Regions from separate parts of the Streptomyces sp. NPDC079167 genome, predicted to be linked through region 2. Evidence: riboswitches for the same ligand, from Rfam matches in the RefSeq annotation. Region 2 holds a riboswitch; each other region holds the start of a gene.

The links. A riboswitch is a leader RNA that binds a small molecule or an ion and turns the genes downstream of it on or off. The one in region 2 is predicted to bind cyclic di-AMP.
Positions count from the first base shown of each region.
Region 1: another riboswitch for cyclic di-AMP. It lies ahead of AB0P41_RS28455 (M23 family metallopeptidase); the one in region 2 lies ahead of AB0P41_RS09840 (M23 family metallopeptidase).
Region 3: another riboswitch for cyclic di-AMP. It lies ahead of AB0P41_RS31030 (LysM peptidoglycan-binding domain-containing M23 family metallopeptidase); the one in region 2 lies ahead of AB0P41_RS09840 (M23 family metallopeptidase).
Region 4: another riboswitch for cyclic di-AMP. It lies ahead of AB0P41_RS21825 (transglycosylase family protein); the one in region 2 lies ahead of AB0P41_RS09840 (M23 family metallopeptidase).

Region 1 is NZ_JBFBLO010000016.1:61,217-64,721, reverse strand. It holds gene AB0P41_RS28465 (pitrilysin family protein) at 1-183, shown strand, start outside; gene AB0P41_RS28460 (pitrilysin family protein) at 210-1,592, shown strand; cyclic di-AMP (ydaO/yuaA leader) riboswitch at 1,784-1,952, shown strand; gene AB0P41_RS28455 (M23 family metallopeptidase) at 1,965-2,756, shown strand; gene AB0P41_RS28450 (GntR family transcriptional regulator) at 2,980-3,505, shown strand, end outside.
Region 2 is NZ_JBFBLO010000003.1:469,973-473,477, forward strand. It holds gene AB0P41_RS09835 (PP2C family protein-serine/threonine phosphatase) at 1-815, shown strand, start outside; cyclic di-AMP (ydaO/yuaA leader) riboswitch at 1,049-1,201, shown strand; gene AB0P41_RS09840 (M23 family metallopeptidase) at 1,213-2,253, shown strand; gene AB0P41_RS09845 (aldo/keto reductase) at 2,546-3,490, shown strand; gene AB0P41_RS09850 (PrsW family intramembrane metalloprotease) at 3,487-3,505, opposite strand, start outside.
Region 3 is NZ_JBFBLO010000020.1:120,301-123,805, forward strand. It holds gene AB0P41_RS31025 (SGNH/GDSL hydrolase family protein) at 1-614, opposite strand, end outside; gene AB0P41_RS31030 (LysM peptidoglycan-binding domain-containing M23 family metallopeptidase) at 779-1,693, opposite strand; cyclic di-AMP (ydaO/yuaA leader) riboswitch at 1,696-1,856, opposite strand; gene AB0P41_RS31035 (tyrosine-protein phosphatase) at 2,263-3,087, shown strand; gene AB0P41_RS31040 (DUF6126 family protein) at 3,097-3,270, opposite strand; gene AB0P41_RS31045 (XRE family transcriptional regulator) at 3,338-3,505, opposite strand, start outside.
Region 4 is NZ_JBFBLO010000010.1:105,650-109,154, reverse strand. It holds partial or broken gene AB0P41_RS21835 (cytochrome P450) at 1-170, shown strand, start outside; gene AB0P41_RS21830 (transglycosylase family protein) at 276-1,256, shown strand; cyclic di-AMP (ydaO/yuaA leader) riboswitch at 1,547-1,718, shown strand; gene AB0P41_RS21825 (transglycosylase family protein) at 1,719-2,417, shown strand; gene eno (phosphopyruvate hydratase) at 2,779-3,505, shown strand, end outside.

The sequences.
Region 1 (3,505 bases), on a different contig from region 2:
TTCGGCGACCCGCAGCTCGCCCTGACCGCGGTGGGCCGTGTGCTCGACGTGACGGCCGACGAGGTCAAGGCAGCCGCCCGGGCGCACCTGCGCCCCGACAACCGTGCGGTCCTGGTCTACGAGCCGGTCGAACCGGCCGACGAGACCGAGGGCACCGACGCGCCCGAGGGGGCCGACAAGTGACCGACGCCGCCGTGACTGGAGTAGCGATGGAGTACCACCCGCAGCCGACCGCCGGCGAGGCCAGGCCCTGGGCCTTCCCCGCGCCCGAGCGCGGTGCCCTGCCCAACGGGCTGACCGTGCTGCGCTGCCACCGGCCCGGCCAGCAGGTCGTCGCCGTGGAGATCTTCCTCGACGCCCCGCTGGACGCCGAGCCAGAGGGCCTGGACGGTGTGGCCACGATCATGGCGCGCGCGCTGTCCGAGGGCACGGACAAGCACTCCGCCGAGGAGTTCGCCGCCGAGCTGGAGCGGTGCGGCGCCACGCTGGACGCCCACGCGGACCACCCGGGTGTCCGCGTCTCCCTGGAGGTACCGGTCTCCCGGCTGACCAAGGCCCTCGGACTGGTGGCGGAGGCTCTGCGGGCCCCGGCCTTCGCGGAGGGCGAGATCGAGCGTCTGGTGGGCAACCGCCTCGACGAGATCCCGCACGAGCAGGCCAACCCGGCCCGGCGCGCGGCCAAGCAGCTCTCCAAGGAGCTCTTCCCCGCCACCGCGCGGATGTCGCGTCCTCGGCAGGGCACCGAGGAGACGGTCCGGCGGATCGACGCCGCCGCCGTACGCGCCTTCTACGACGCCCATGTCCGCCCGTCCACGGCGACGGCGGTCGTCGTCGGTGACCTCACCGACGTGGACCTGGACGCGCTGCTCTCCGAGACCGTCGGTGACTGGTCGGGCGATGCCGGCCAGGCCCGGCCCGTGCCCCCGATCACCGCGGACGACACCGGCCGTGTGGTCATCGTGGACCGTCCCGGAGCCGTGCAGACGCAACTGCTGATCGGCCGGATCGGCGCCGACCGGCACGACAGCGTGTGGCCCGCCCAGGTCCTCGGCACGTACTGCCTGGGAGGCACTCTGACCTCCCGGCTGGACCGTGTGCTGCGCGAGGAGAAGGGCTACACCTACGGCGTCCGTGCCTTCGGGCAGGTGCTGCGCTCGACGGCGCCGGGTTCCTCGTCCGGTGCGGCGGGCGCCGCGATGCTCGCCATCAGCGGCTCCGTCGACACCGAGTCCACCGGCCCCGCGCTGGACGACCTCTGGAAGGTCCTGCGCACCCTGGCGGCCGAGGGGCTCACCGACGCCGAGCGGGAGACCGCCGTGCAGAACCTCGTGGGCGTCGCCCCGCTCAAGTACGAGACGGCGGCCTCCGTCGCGGGCACCCTGGCCGACCAGGTGGAGCAGCACCTCCCGGACGACTACCAGGCGAAGCTGTACGCACGCCTGGCCGACACCGGCACGGTCGAGGCGACCGCCGCCGTGGTCAACGCGTTCCCGGTCGACCGGCTGGTCACCGTCCTGGTCGGGGACGCCGCTCAGATCAAGGAGCCCGTGGAGGCGCTCGGTATCGGTGAGGTGTCGGTCGTCAGCGGCTGACAGAACCGGACATGACGGACCCCGGCGGGTGTACTCCCGCCGGGGTTCTGTCATTTGTCCGGATTGCCAATAAAGTCGCGCTTTGCCCTGTGGGATGTGCGACAAAAGGCCCTTTCCGTTTGGCGGGGGAAAGGCTCCCGATCTAGCGTCGGCGCGGCTGTCCGCCGGACGATTGCCGCGCCCGCGGCGCCGGACAGCCATCGCCGAGTCCCCGTCAGGCGCGAGCCTGGGGAGCCGGGGACCCATGAAGTCCCTGGGGTGAATCGGATCCCTGCACCTCGTCGGAGGCTCAGGGGCCCGTAGGAGACCTTCCTGCTCCGAACCCGTCAGCTAACCCGGTAGGCGAGAAGGAAGGAAAGGACCAGCCCCTCCATGGCGTTCATCCGTGCCACCGGGAAGCACCGTGCCCCGAGCCGCCTGACGCGCAAGAGCGCCAAGGTCGCCGGCGTCGCCGCCCTGGCCACCACCGGCGTACTCGGTGCCACGGCCTCCCCGGCCCTCGCCGCGGACTCCGAGGTCACCGCGGGCAGCACCGGCCTGACCCAGACGGTCGCCCTCGACACCACCCTCGCCGCCCAGATCGAGGCTCAGGCGAAGGCACAGAAGCACCAGGCCGACGTCGCGGCGAAGGCCGCGGCCGAAGCGAAGGCCAAGGCGAAGGCGAAGGCCGAGGCCAAGCGCAAGGCGGAGGCCCGCGCCGAGGAGGCCCGCAAGGAGAAGGCGCGCGCCGCCCGCGCCGCCGAACGCGCCCGGCTCAACGCCTTCCACCTCCCCGTCGCCGGTTCCCACGTCACCACCGGCTACAAGTCCGGTGGCGCGCTCTGGTCCTCCGGCTCCCACTCCGGCGTGGACTTCCAGGCCGCGTCCGGCAGCTCGGTCGTCGCGGTCGGCGCCGGTACGGTCGTCGAGGCCGGCTGGGGCGGCGCCTACGGCAACAACATCGTGCTCAGGATGAAGGACGGCACGTACACCCAGTACGGCCACCTCTCCTCGATCGGCGTCTCCGTCGGCCAGAGCGTCGGCTCCGGCGAGCAGATCGGCCTCTCCGGGTCGACCGGCAACTCCACCGGGCCGCACCTGCACTTCGAGGCCCGGACCACCCCCGAGTACGGCTCGGACATGGACCCCGTCGCCTACCTCCGCGCCCACGGGGTCCAGGTCTGACCCCACGCGCACCGCGATCTGCGTCGAAGGCCCCGGCACCCGCCGGGGCCTTCGACGTGTTCCGGGGGCCGGACGCGTGCCGAAGCCCCCGCGGAAGTGCTCCCAGGCCAAAAGGTATCCATGGATTCCACCCTGCCATCGGAAATTCCGGCCGGTTGCAATAGAGTCACAGAACAGGCGTCGATCGGCCGCGTTTCGCGGGGATTAAGGCGGAGGTTCGGACATGCGCATTCCCGCGCATTCGGTATGCACGGCAATCCGTGACGACATCGTCTCCGGTGTCTTCGCACGCGGCAGCCGCCTCACCGAAGAGGTGCTCGCGCGTCGCTACGGCGTCTCCCGCGTCCCCGTACGCGAGGCGCTGCGCACCCTGGAGTCCGAAGGCTTCGTCGTCACCCGCCGGCACGCGGGCGCCTGTGTCGCCGAGCCCACCGAGCAGGAGGCGGCCGACCTCCTGGAGATGCGGATGCTCCTGGAGCCCCTCGGCGCCGCGCGCGCCGCACAGCGCCGCACCGAGGCACATCTCAAGGTGCTCCGCGGCCTGGTCAGACTGGGTCAGGAACGGGTGCGCCGGGGCGAGGGGGAGGATCTGCGCTCCCTGGGGAGCTGGTTCCACGAGACGCTGGCGCAGGCCTCGGGGAGCCCCGCGCTGATCGCTCTGCTCACCCAGCTACGGCACAAGATCGCCTGGATGTACGCGGTCGAGCAGCCGGTCCGCCCCGCGGACTCCTGGGCCGAGCACGGTGCTC
Region 2 (3,505 bases):
GGAACGAGCAGCTGGCCTCGGCGAGGGTGATCGCGGAGACCGCCATGCGCGCGGTGCTCCCGACGCCCGAGGACCGGATCGGCGGACTGCAGGTCGCAGCGCGGTACGAGGCGGCCCAGGCGGACGAGTTCGTCGGCGGCGACCTGTTCGCCGTCGCGGACACGCCGTACGGGGTGCGTCTGGTCCTCGGGGACGTACGGGGCAAGGGGCTCGACGCGGTGGCCGCGGTGGCCGTCGTGATCGGGGCGTTCCGGGAGGCCGCCGAGCAGGAGAGGTCGCTGGAGGGGGTCGTCCAGCGGCTGGAGCGGGCGCTGGCACGTGAGGGCTCGCGACGGGGCGGGCTCGACTCCATGGAGGGGTTCGTCACCGCCGTCGTCGCGGAGATCCCGTCGGGCGCGGACGTCCTGAGGATCGTCAACCGCGGACACCCCGAGCCGCTCGTCCTGCACGAGGACGGGACGCTCGACGTGCTGGCGCCGAAGGCTCCCGCGCTGCCGCTCGGGATGGGGCTGGACGCGTGGCCGGACCGGGCGGACGAGTGGACGCTGCCGGCCGGGTCGATGTTCCTGGCGTTCACCGACGGGCTCTCCGAGGCGCGGGACGCGAAGGGTGTCTTCTACGACCCGGCCGCGCGGCTGCGTGGCCGGCTCTTCCCCGGGCCCGAGGAACTGCTGTCCGCGCTCACCGATGACGTACGCCTCCACACCGGTGGCCGGTCGACGGACGACCTGGCGCTGCTCGCGGTCGGCCGTCCGGCGCGGGGGCAGCAGGAGCGGCGGACGACGGTGAAGATCGTGGGGCGGGACCGTGGATGACCGGTTGCGACCGTCGGTAGTCGAGAGACCTCGCTCCGCGTAACATTTGACGAACCGTCAGAAACTATCGGCTGGATGAGGGGCGCTCAACTCGCCCGTTTGCGCCCGTTTGACCCCTGAAAGTCCAGGCCAAGACGCTGACCGATCTATGGGAACAGCTTGGAATCGGACCCGGGTGTCTATTAACGTTCGATAACGCAGCGCGGTTGTACCCGCCGTCGCAAGAGACGGCACCGTGCGCAGCGCCGAATTCCGCAAGGGAACCGGGGAACCACCTACATGGGGTGAATCGGACACCTGTGTCTCGCGAGGGACGAAGGGGTCCGTAGGAGACCTTCCTGCTCCGAACCCGTCAGCTAACCCGGTAGGCGAGAAGGAAGGAAAGGAGTGCGCCCACGTGGCGTCCAATCAGCCTGCCCCCGAGGCCCCGTCATCCTTCAGGACCGACAGCCTCGGTGATGAGGACAGGACTTGGGATGAATGGAACCCCACCGCGGAGTCCGTCCGTCCCGTACGCGGCCGGCACCGCGTAGCCAAGCAGCGCGGCCTCGCCCGTAGCTCCACCGTCCTCGGTGTCGGCGTCATCGCGGCCGTCGGAGCGGGTGGCATGGCCACCGCGCAGAGCAAGCCGCCGGTCTCCATTTCTCTTCCCGATTCCATCGCGGACAATCTCCCTGACGCCAAGTCCCTTCCCGGCGTGGGCGCGTTCATGTCCGGTGACTCCGACTCGGACAACGAGACGGTCGCCGCGTCCGCCCCGCTGACCAGCGCGGGCATCACCGCCGCCGAGGCCGAGCAGGGCACCACCGACGCGGGAGAGGCGCTCCGCGCGCGCATCCTCCAGCAGGCCGAGCAGCAGCAGGCCGGAGCCGAGGCCGAGGCCAAGGCGGCGCAGGAGCAGGCGGCGGCCGAGGCTGCCGCGGCCGAGGCGGCGAAGCAGCAGAGCGAGGCGGAGGCGAAGGCCGCCGCGAAGAAGAAGGCGGCCGAAGAGGCGGCGAAGAAGAAGGCCGAGGCCGAGCGCCTCGCCAAGCTCGCCGCCAGCTACGCCATCCCGACCTCCTCGTACACCATCACCTCGACCTACGGGCAGTCCGGCTCGATGTGGTCGTCCGGTCACCACACCGGGCTGGACTTCGCGGCTCCGACCGGCACGCCGGTCAAGGCCGTGCACAGCGGCACCGTGAAGTCGGCCGGCTGGTCGGGCTCGTACGGCTACCGCACGGTCCTGGAGCTCGATGACGGCACGGAGATCTGGTACTGCCACCAGTCCTCGATGGACGTCACCGCCGGACAGAAGGTCACCACCGGCGAGACCATCGGCCGCGTCGGCGCCACCGGCAACGTGACCGGGCCGCACCTCCACCTGGAGGTCCACACCCCGGACGGCACCGGCATCGACCCGATGGGGTGGCTGGGCAGCAAGGGCCTCTCGGTCTGACCCGGATCGGACGCTGACCGATCCCGATCGGATGGCGACTGATCCTGGTCGCACCGGCTGATCGAGCCGACTGATCCTGTTCGGACGCTGACGCCGCACGCGGCGCACCGGAACCCCGGCGGCCCTGACGCACAACCCCCCGACGTCAGGGCCGCCGGTCTGTCCGAGGGCCGTCGTCCGGGCGTAAGCCGGTCTGCCCGGGGCCGTCGTCCGGCCGTAAGCCGGGCTGCCCGGGGCCGTCATCCGGGCGGTAAACGGAATAGTCGCCTCAGGCGGCTCGTTGTCCCCGGGTATGACTTCTCTGCGCCCGCTCGGCTCCTCGAGCCTTCAGGTCTTCCCCCTCGCCCTCGGCGGCAACGTCTTCGGCTGGACGGCCGACGAGGACGGCACCTTCGCCGTCCTCGACGCGTACGTGGCGGCCGGTGGCAACTTCATCGACACCGCCGACTCCTACTCCGCCTGGGTCCCGGGCAACGAGGGCGGTGAGTCGGAGACCCTCATCGGCAAGTGGCTGGCGGCCCGCTCCCGCCGCGACGACGTCGTCGTCGCCACGAAGGTCGGCGCCCATCCGGCGTACAAGGGGCTCTCGGCCACCACGATCAAGGAGGCGGCCGAGGCGTCCCTGCGCCGGCTCGGCACCGACCACATCGACCTCTACTACACGCACTTCGACGACGAGAGCGTCCCCGTCGAGGAGATCATCACCGCGCTCGACCAGCTGGTGAAGGCGGGCACGGTCCGGGAGATCGCCGCTTCCAACATCAGCCCCGAGCGGCTCCAGGCCTCCCTGGACTTCTCCGAGCGGGAGGGCCTCGCCCGCTACGTGGCGCTGCAGCCGCACTACAACCTCGTCTCACGCGACACCTACGAGGGCGCGCTCCAGGACACGGCGGCCGCCGCCGGTCTCGCCGCCGTCCCCTACTTCGCCCTCGCCTCGGGTTTCCTCACCGGCAAGTACCGGCCGGGGGCATCGGTCGAGAGCGCGAGGGCCGAGGGCGCGGGCAAGCACCTGGAGACCGAGCGCGGGCGCAAGGTGCTCACGGCGCTCGACAGGATCGCCCAGGAGCACGGTGCGGAGATCGCCACCGTCGCTCTCGCCTGGCTGGCCTCGCAGCCGACCGTGGCCGCGCCCCTCGCCTCCGCGCGTACGGTCGAGCAGCTGCCGGCGCTGATGGCGGTGTCGGAACTCCGGCTGACCGGCCAGGAGCTGGCGGAGCTGACCGAGGCATCGGTCTAGGACGGACCGGGAGGG
Region 3 (3,505 bases), on a different contig from region 2:
ACGCGGGTGTGCCCCTCCGCCGAGAGGTGCAGCCGGTCGTTGTCCCATGCCCGCCTGTCCTGCACGGACCGCAGGGACCACAGGTCCAGCACCGGGCAGTCGTAGCGGTCGGCGATGGACCGGACGTGGGCGGTGTACATGGCGATCTTGCCCCGCAGGTGCTTGAGCACGGGGATGCCTCGGGTGTCGAAGCCGGTGGTGACCATGACCGTGCCGACCGCCTGCGTCAGGTCGGCGACCGCACGCTCGAAGCGCTCCGCCACGTCGTCCGGGTCGGAGCCGGGACGGAGGATGTCGTTGCCGCCTGCGCAGAAGCTCACCAGGTCGGGTGCCAGCTGCTTGGCGCGGGGGACCTGCTCCTCGACGATCTGGTCGAGGAGCCGTCCGCGTACGGCGAGATTGGCGTACCGGAAGTTGCCGTGCGTGTCGTCCGCGGGGGCGACCGTCGCGTCGGGGACCGGGAGCTGGTCCGCGAGGAGCACCGCGAGCCGGTCGGCCCAGCCGACGAGGGTCCCGCCGGGGCCGGGGTCTCCGACGCCCTCGGTGAAGCTGTCGCCAATCGCTGCGTACGACCCGATGATGCCTCGTTGTTTGTTTCTCGAATCGTCTGCCACAAGGGCTTATCTTGCACCTTCGATTGTGACCTACGCGACCGTAATAAGGGGTTGACGGGTGGTGAGAAAGACCACCCGGTCAGTTTTTGGTAAAGCCGGAATAAGGAGAGGGGCGGTGCGCAAGCGCGCACCGCCCCTCTCCTTCAGCCCTCGGCCGGCAGGTCTCAGATGGAGACACCGTGCGAGCGCAGGTAGGCGATCGGGTCGACGTCGGAGCCGTAGCTCGGGCCGGTCCGGACCTCGAAGTGGAGGTGCGGGCCGGTGGAGTTGCCGGTGGTGCCGGAGAGGCCGATCTGCTGGCCGCCGGTGACGGTCTGGCCGGCCGAGACCTCGAGCGAGGACAGGTGGGCGTACTGGGAGTACATGCCGTCGCTGTGCTGGATGACGACCTCGTTGCCGTACGAACCGCTCCAGCCCGCGGAGACCACGGTGCCCGGGCCGATGGACCGGACGCTGGTGCCGGAGGCCGCCTGGAAGTCGGAGCCGGTGTGGTAGCCGCTGGACCAGCTGGCGCCCGAGGCGCGGTACTGGGTGGTGACGTTGGCGTTCTCGACCGGGGCGGCCCAGCCGGAGCCGGTGCTCTCCTGAGACGCGGAGGAGTCGGCGGTCTTCGCCGCCGGGGCGGACGTCGCCTCGGCCGGGGCGGCCTTCTTCTCGGCCGGGGCGGCCTTCTTCGCAGCCGACGGGGCGGACTTGGAGGGCGTGGTCTCGGCGGAGCCGGACGCCTTGGCGCCGAGGGTCAGCTTCATGCCCGGGAGGATCAGGCCGGGGTCCTCGCCGACGACGTCGCGGTTGTCCTGGTACAGCTTCTGCCAGCCGCCCTTGATCTTCTGCTCGCCCGCGATCTTCGCCAGGTAGTCACCGGAGACCACCGAGTAGGTCTTCGGGGCGCTCTTCGCGGCCGCCGGGGCGCTGTGCGCGGCGGCGGACTTGGCGGCCGGTGCGGACTGCTCGGCCGCGTGGGCGCCGGTGGCGCCGATCAGCGGGAGGGCGAGAACGGCGCCGCCGGTCCCTGCGGCAAGGACGCCTCGGGAGATCGGGCCGGTCTTCGTACGGCGGTGCTTGCCTTTTGCGGGCATGGGTTTTTCCTCTCCGGCGCCTGCGAGGTGAGCTGTCGGGTTCGGACTGGAGATGTCCGGCCGCGTGGTGCGCGACTTCACCCCGAGCCGTACCGGATCCCTCCGGCCGGCGGCTTACCTGGTTCCCCCGCTCCTGCCACACGTGAGTCGGTGCGGATTCCGGGCGGCGGCAGGATTAGGCGTTCCGTCCGGATTGACCGTGACCGTAAGCGAGCCGGGACGTCGCGAACAAGCCGCGGATTCCGAACCGGAATCCGTGCTTCATTTCCGGCACGGAATTCCCGTCACACTCCGTGGATTACGGATCTTGGCTTTCCGCACGGCGTCCGGAATACCCCCCGGCATCTTCGCCACGCACCGTCACGGATATGATCCCGCTCACCCGCCCCATCCCATCTCCCGTGCAAGCGGGGCATGTTCTGCTAAATACACCAATACGGACATGACGTGATCGCCGTTCTCTCGCGGAGACCAGAACCACGGCAGTTGCCCGATGCAGGCATGTCGTATCGTCGCGGGCGTGCCCCCGTCGGCGAGCGGCGCCGACGCCCGACACTCCAGGAGCCCTTGTGACGCAGCTGCCAGAGGTCCCGCCGGTCGGCCCCGAGCCGACGGACGTCAGCCTGACCGGTGTCCGCAACTTCCGCGACGTCGGCGGGCTTCCGACCGTCGACGGCGGCACCGTGCGGTACGGGCGCCTCTACCGCAGCGGTCACCTCGCCCACGCCACGGAGGCCGACACCGCCTTCCTCGCGGGGCTCGGCCTCCACACGGTCTTCGACTTCCGCAACGCGGCGGACCACAAGCTCGACGGTCTCGACGTGGAGCTGCCCGGCGTCCGGAATGTCAGCATTCCCCTCTCCGACCCGGCGGACGGCGCTGAGTTCTGGCGGCTGGTGCGCGACGGGAACATCCAGCAGCTGCGCTCGATCCTGGCCGACGGCAAGGGGACGGAGCGGATGATCGCCTCGTACCGCTCGATCATCAAGGACCGCACCGCCGAACACAGCCGTGTGCTGCACGCGCTGGCCGAGGACAGCGTGCCGGCGCTGATGCACTGCGCGGCGGGCAAGGACCGGGCGGGCCTGTCGATCGCGGTCTCCCTGCTCGCGGTCGGCGTCGGCAGGGAGGCCATCGAGGCCGACTACCTCAAGTCGAACGACGCGCACCGCCGCTACAAGGTGCGCCGCAGCGACACCTCATCGGCAGGGATGTCCGAAGAGGTGATGGAGCTGCTCAATCCGCTCTTCGGCGCCCAGGCCGAATACCTCGCCGCGGCGTTCGACACCATCGACGAGGTCTGGGGCGGCACGGACCGCTACCTCCGGGAAGGCCTGAAGATCAGCGACGGGACCCGCGCGAAGCTGCGTGAGCGACTCGTCGAGGGTGCGTGACGCCGGCCGTCATCCTTTGCCGGCCACGGTGAAGAGAAGGAAGAGGAAGGCCGCGATGACGTGTCCGGCCACGAGGTAGGCGAAGAGCCGGATCACGACGCCGCGGGGCATCCGCCGCTCCTGCGTGTCCTTGCTCTTCGGCCTGCGCGGGGTGAGCGGGTCGTAATACTCCGAATCGGACATGACAGTCCTCTCTTCCGGCCGCTCGGGCCGGGCTGACGAAGGGGGCGCGCGGTGTGGGTGTGCGGGATCAGAGCCGGTGGATCCCGCTGCCCGGACACAGCTCTGCGACCGGGCTCTGCAGGAGCGTGTGGACGAAGAGCAGCCGCGCCCCACCGGTGTCGGGAGCCGCGATCCGGTGCGGGGTGAGCGAGTCGAAGTGCGCGCTGTCACCCGGATCGAGGTCGTGCACGGTCTC
Region 4 (3,505 bases), on a different contig from region 2:
AGGTGGCGTTGGCGACACTGCTCAGGCGCCTTCCCGACCTGCGGCTTGCCGCGGAACCTGCCGATTTGCGCTGGCGCGGCGGGCTCATCATGCGCGGACTGCGCACACTTCCCGTGGAGTTCGATCCAGGGAGCCCGGCCGAAAGAGGTGACAGTCTGTCAACTCTGTGACTTTCACGTGATCTCCGCTGCATCGACTTGTGACACACGTTCGAGTAGGGCTAGGTTCACCGTTCGACTCACCCGTCACATGTCAGTCACACGGAAGGCAATCCCATGGGCTCCGCGACCGGCAGACACCGTCGCCCTCGCCAGGCACCCGCCATCGTCGTCGCCGCAGGCGTCACCGGATCGGCCATTGCCATCCCGCTGCTCAGCGCGGGCGGCGCCCAGGCCGCTGACGCGTCGACCTGGGACCGGGTCGCCGAGTGCGAGAGCGGCGGCATGTGGAGTGCCGACCTCGGCAACGGCTACTACGGCGGCCTGCAGCTCTCCGAGGACACCTGGTCGGCCTACGGCGGCACGGCGTACGCGCCGCGCGCCGACCTCGCCAGCCGCTCGCAGCAGATCGCGGTCGCGGAGAAGGTGCTGGACGACAAGGGGCCGCAGGCGTGGGCCAGCTGCTCGGTGATCTCCGGGCTCTCCCTGGACGAGGGACTGCCCGGCGTGGACCCGGGCGGTGAGGAGTCCGCCGAGCCCTCCGCCGAGCCCTCGGATTCCGCGACGCCGTCCGGGACGCCTTCCTCCGAGGCGACGGACCCGGCGGACGGCTCGGACGACGCCGCCGGCTCGCAGGACTCCGACGCGAAGGGCGAGGCCGGCCAGGACGCGTCCGACGGTAGGTCGGACAAGGGCGAAGAGGGTGGCGCGACGCCGTCCGCCACTCCGTCCCCCGAGGCCCCCGAGGCGTCCGGCGCCACGGACGACGAAGGGGCGAAGGGCGGCAAGCACCGCGGCACGCCGGCCCCCGAGGCGAGCGCCGAGCCGGGCGAGGCCGACGGGCGCGAGTCCGGCCGCCACGCCTCGCGCGGTGAATCCGACGCGCGTCAGGGCGCGGAGGGGGCGTACACCGTGCGCGAGGGCGACAGCCTCTGGGCGATCGCCGACGCGCAGGAGCTTCCCGGCGGCTGGACCGCGCTCTACGCGGACAACAAGGACGAGCTGGGCTCCGACCCGGATCTGATCCTTCCCGGCCAGACCCTCGACCTCGGGCAGGAAGCGCGGGGCAGCGAGGCGGAGACCGCCGCCGCCAACTGATCAAAAGCGTGAAAACACCCCGAAAACGGGGGCAGTTCAGAGGCCTATGTCCACTTATGCGTAAGTGAGACATGGGTCTCTTTGCTTCAACTGGCGCGCCCGGCCCGTCCGCTCCGTCCATATTGGCTCCGACCTGCGAAAACGGCACTCGCCATCGAGCCGTTACGGGCTGATTAGCCGTTATGTCCATCTTTGAATGTGGGGGTTGCGTGTGTTTACGGTCGGAGCCGCTCGCACCGCGGGCACCTTCGACCGTCACGCCGAATCCTGCCGTCGGCCGAAGGGAACCGACGCGTAAAGCGCCGTAGGCAGGAGCGGGGGACCCAGGTAAGTGCCGGACCCGGCCGTCGGAAGACGGGCGGAGACCCGGCTGGGGGTGAAGTCGTCCGAGAGTGCGGGCGACCGGGCAACTCACAGGCCCGAACCCGACAGCTCACCTCGTAGGCGTCGGTGAGGAGAACCATGCTGCTTTCCAGCAAGGGCAAGCACCGTCGCCCGTCCAAGGCCGTCCGTGTCGCGACCCTGGCCGGTGTCGCCGGTGCCGCCGTCGCCGTACCGCTGATGGGCGCGACCGGCGCCTCCGCCGCCTCCGTCGCCACCTGGGACGCCGTCGCCCAGTGCGAGTCGGGCGGCAACTGGTCCATCAACACCGGCAACGGCTACTACGGCGGCCTGCAGTTCTCGCAGTCCAGCTGGGCCGCAGCCGGCGGCACCCAGTACGCCTCCCGCGCCGACCTGGCCACCAAGGACCAGCAGATAGCCGCGGCCGAGAAGCTCCTCGACCTCCAGGGCCCGGGTGCCTGGGCCTGCGCCGGCGCCGGCGGCCTGACGAACGACGGTGTGGACCCGGGCGTCGACACCGGCTCCGGCTCCGGGAAGAACGGCGACACGGCCCCGCAGGCCGCGCCGGAGCGCAAGGCCGAGCAGCCCACCACGCGCAGCGAGAAGCGTGAGGCCCCGGCGAAGACCGTCACCACCCCGACCGGCGAGAAGGTCGAGAAGGGTGACGGCGAGTACAAGGTGAAGTCCGGCGACACCCTCAGCAAGATCGCCGACGCGGAGAAGGTCAAGGGCGGCTGGCAGAAGCTGTTCAAGCTGAACGACGACATCGTCGACGAGGCCGACCTGATCTTCCCGGGTCAGCAGCTCCACCTGAAGTAACCGGCATCCGGGTGGCCGGCACCTGAAGCGGTCGGTGCCTGGAGCAGTCGTAGTGAACCGGGGTCTTCCTCCTGCCCCGGAGCCCGGCCCGGCGCGCAGACCCCCCGCGCGCCGGGCCGGGGCCGTGTCCGGACCCCTGACGGGGTGCCGGCTCGGGCTCCCCGTAAGAGTGAGTGTTCAACTGTTGTGGTTACTCGTCAGTAGAATTCTGGAGCTTTGCCCGGAATGCAGGCCCTTGGGTCCTTTTTCGTCCCAGGGGACGGGCGGACGGCCGACGGAGCGCGCCGAGCCGGTTAGGCTCGTGGCGCAAGGCCACAGTGACCCTGCACAACCAGTGTCAGATCCCAGAAGGAGATGCCTCGTGCCGTCCATCGACGTCGTCGTAGCCAGGGAAATCCTCGACTCCCGGGGCAACCCCACGGTCGAGGTCGAGGTTGGCCTCGACGACGGCAGCACGGGACGTGCTGCTGTTCCGTCCGGCGCCTCCACCGGTGCGTTCGAGGCCATCGAGCTTCGCGACGGTGACCCCAACCGCTACCAGGGCAAGGGCGTCGAGAAGGCCGTCCTCGCCGTGATCGAGCAGATCGGCCCGGAGCTCGTCGGTTACGACGCCACCGAGCAGCGCCTCATCGACCAGGCGATGTTCGACCTGGACGCGACCGAGAACAAGGGCTCCCTCGGCGCCAACGCCATCCTCGGTGTCTCGCTGGCCGTGGCGCACGCCGCGTCCGAGGCCTCCGACCTCCCGCTGTTCCGCTACCTCGGCGGCCCGAACGCGCACCTGCTGCCCGTTCCGATGATGAACATCCTGAACGGCGGCTCGCACGCCGACTCCAACGTGGACATCCAGGAGTTCATGATCGCGCCGATCGGCGCCGAGTCCTTCTCCGAGGCCCTGCGCTGGGGTGCGGAGATCTACCACACGCTGAAGAAGGTCCTGAAGACCAAGGGCCTGTCCACCGGTCTCGGTGACGAGGGCGGCTTCGCCCCCAACCTCGAGTCCAACCGTGCCGCCCTCGACCTCATCCTCGAGGCCGTCAAGGAGGCCGGTTACGTCCCGGGCCGCGACATCGCGCTCGCGCTCGACG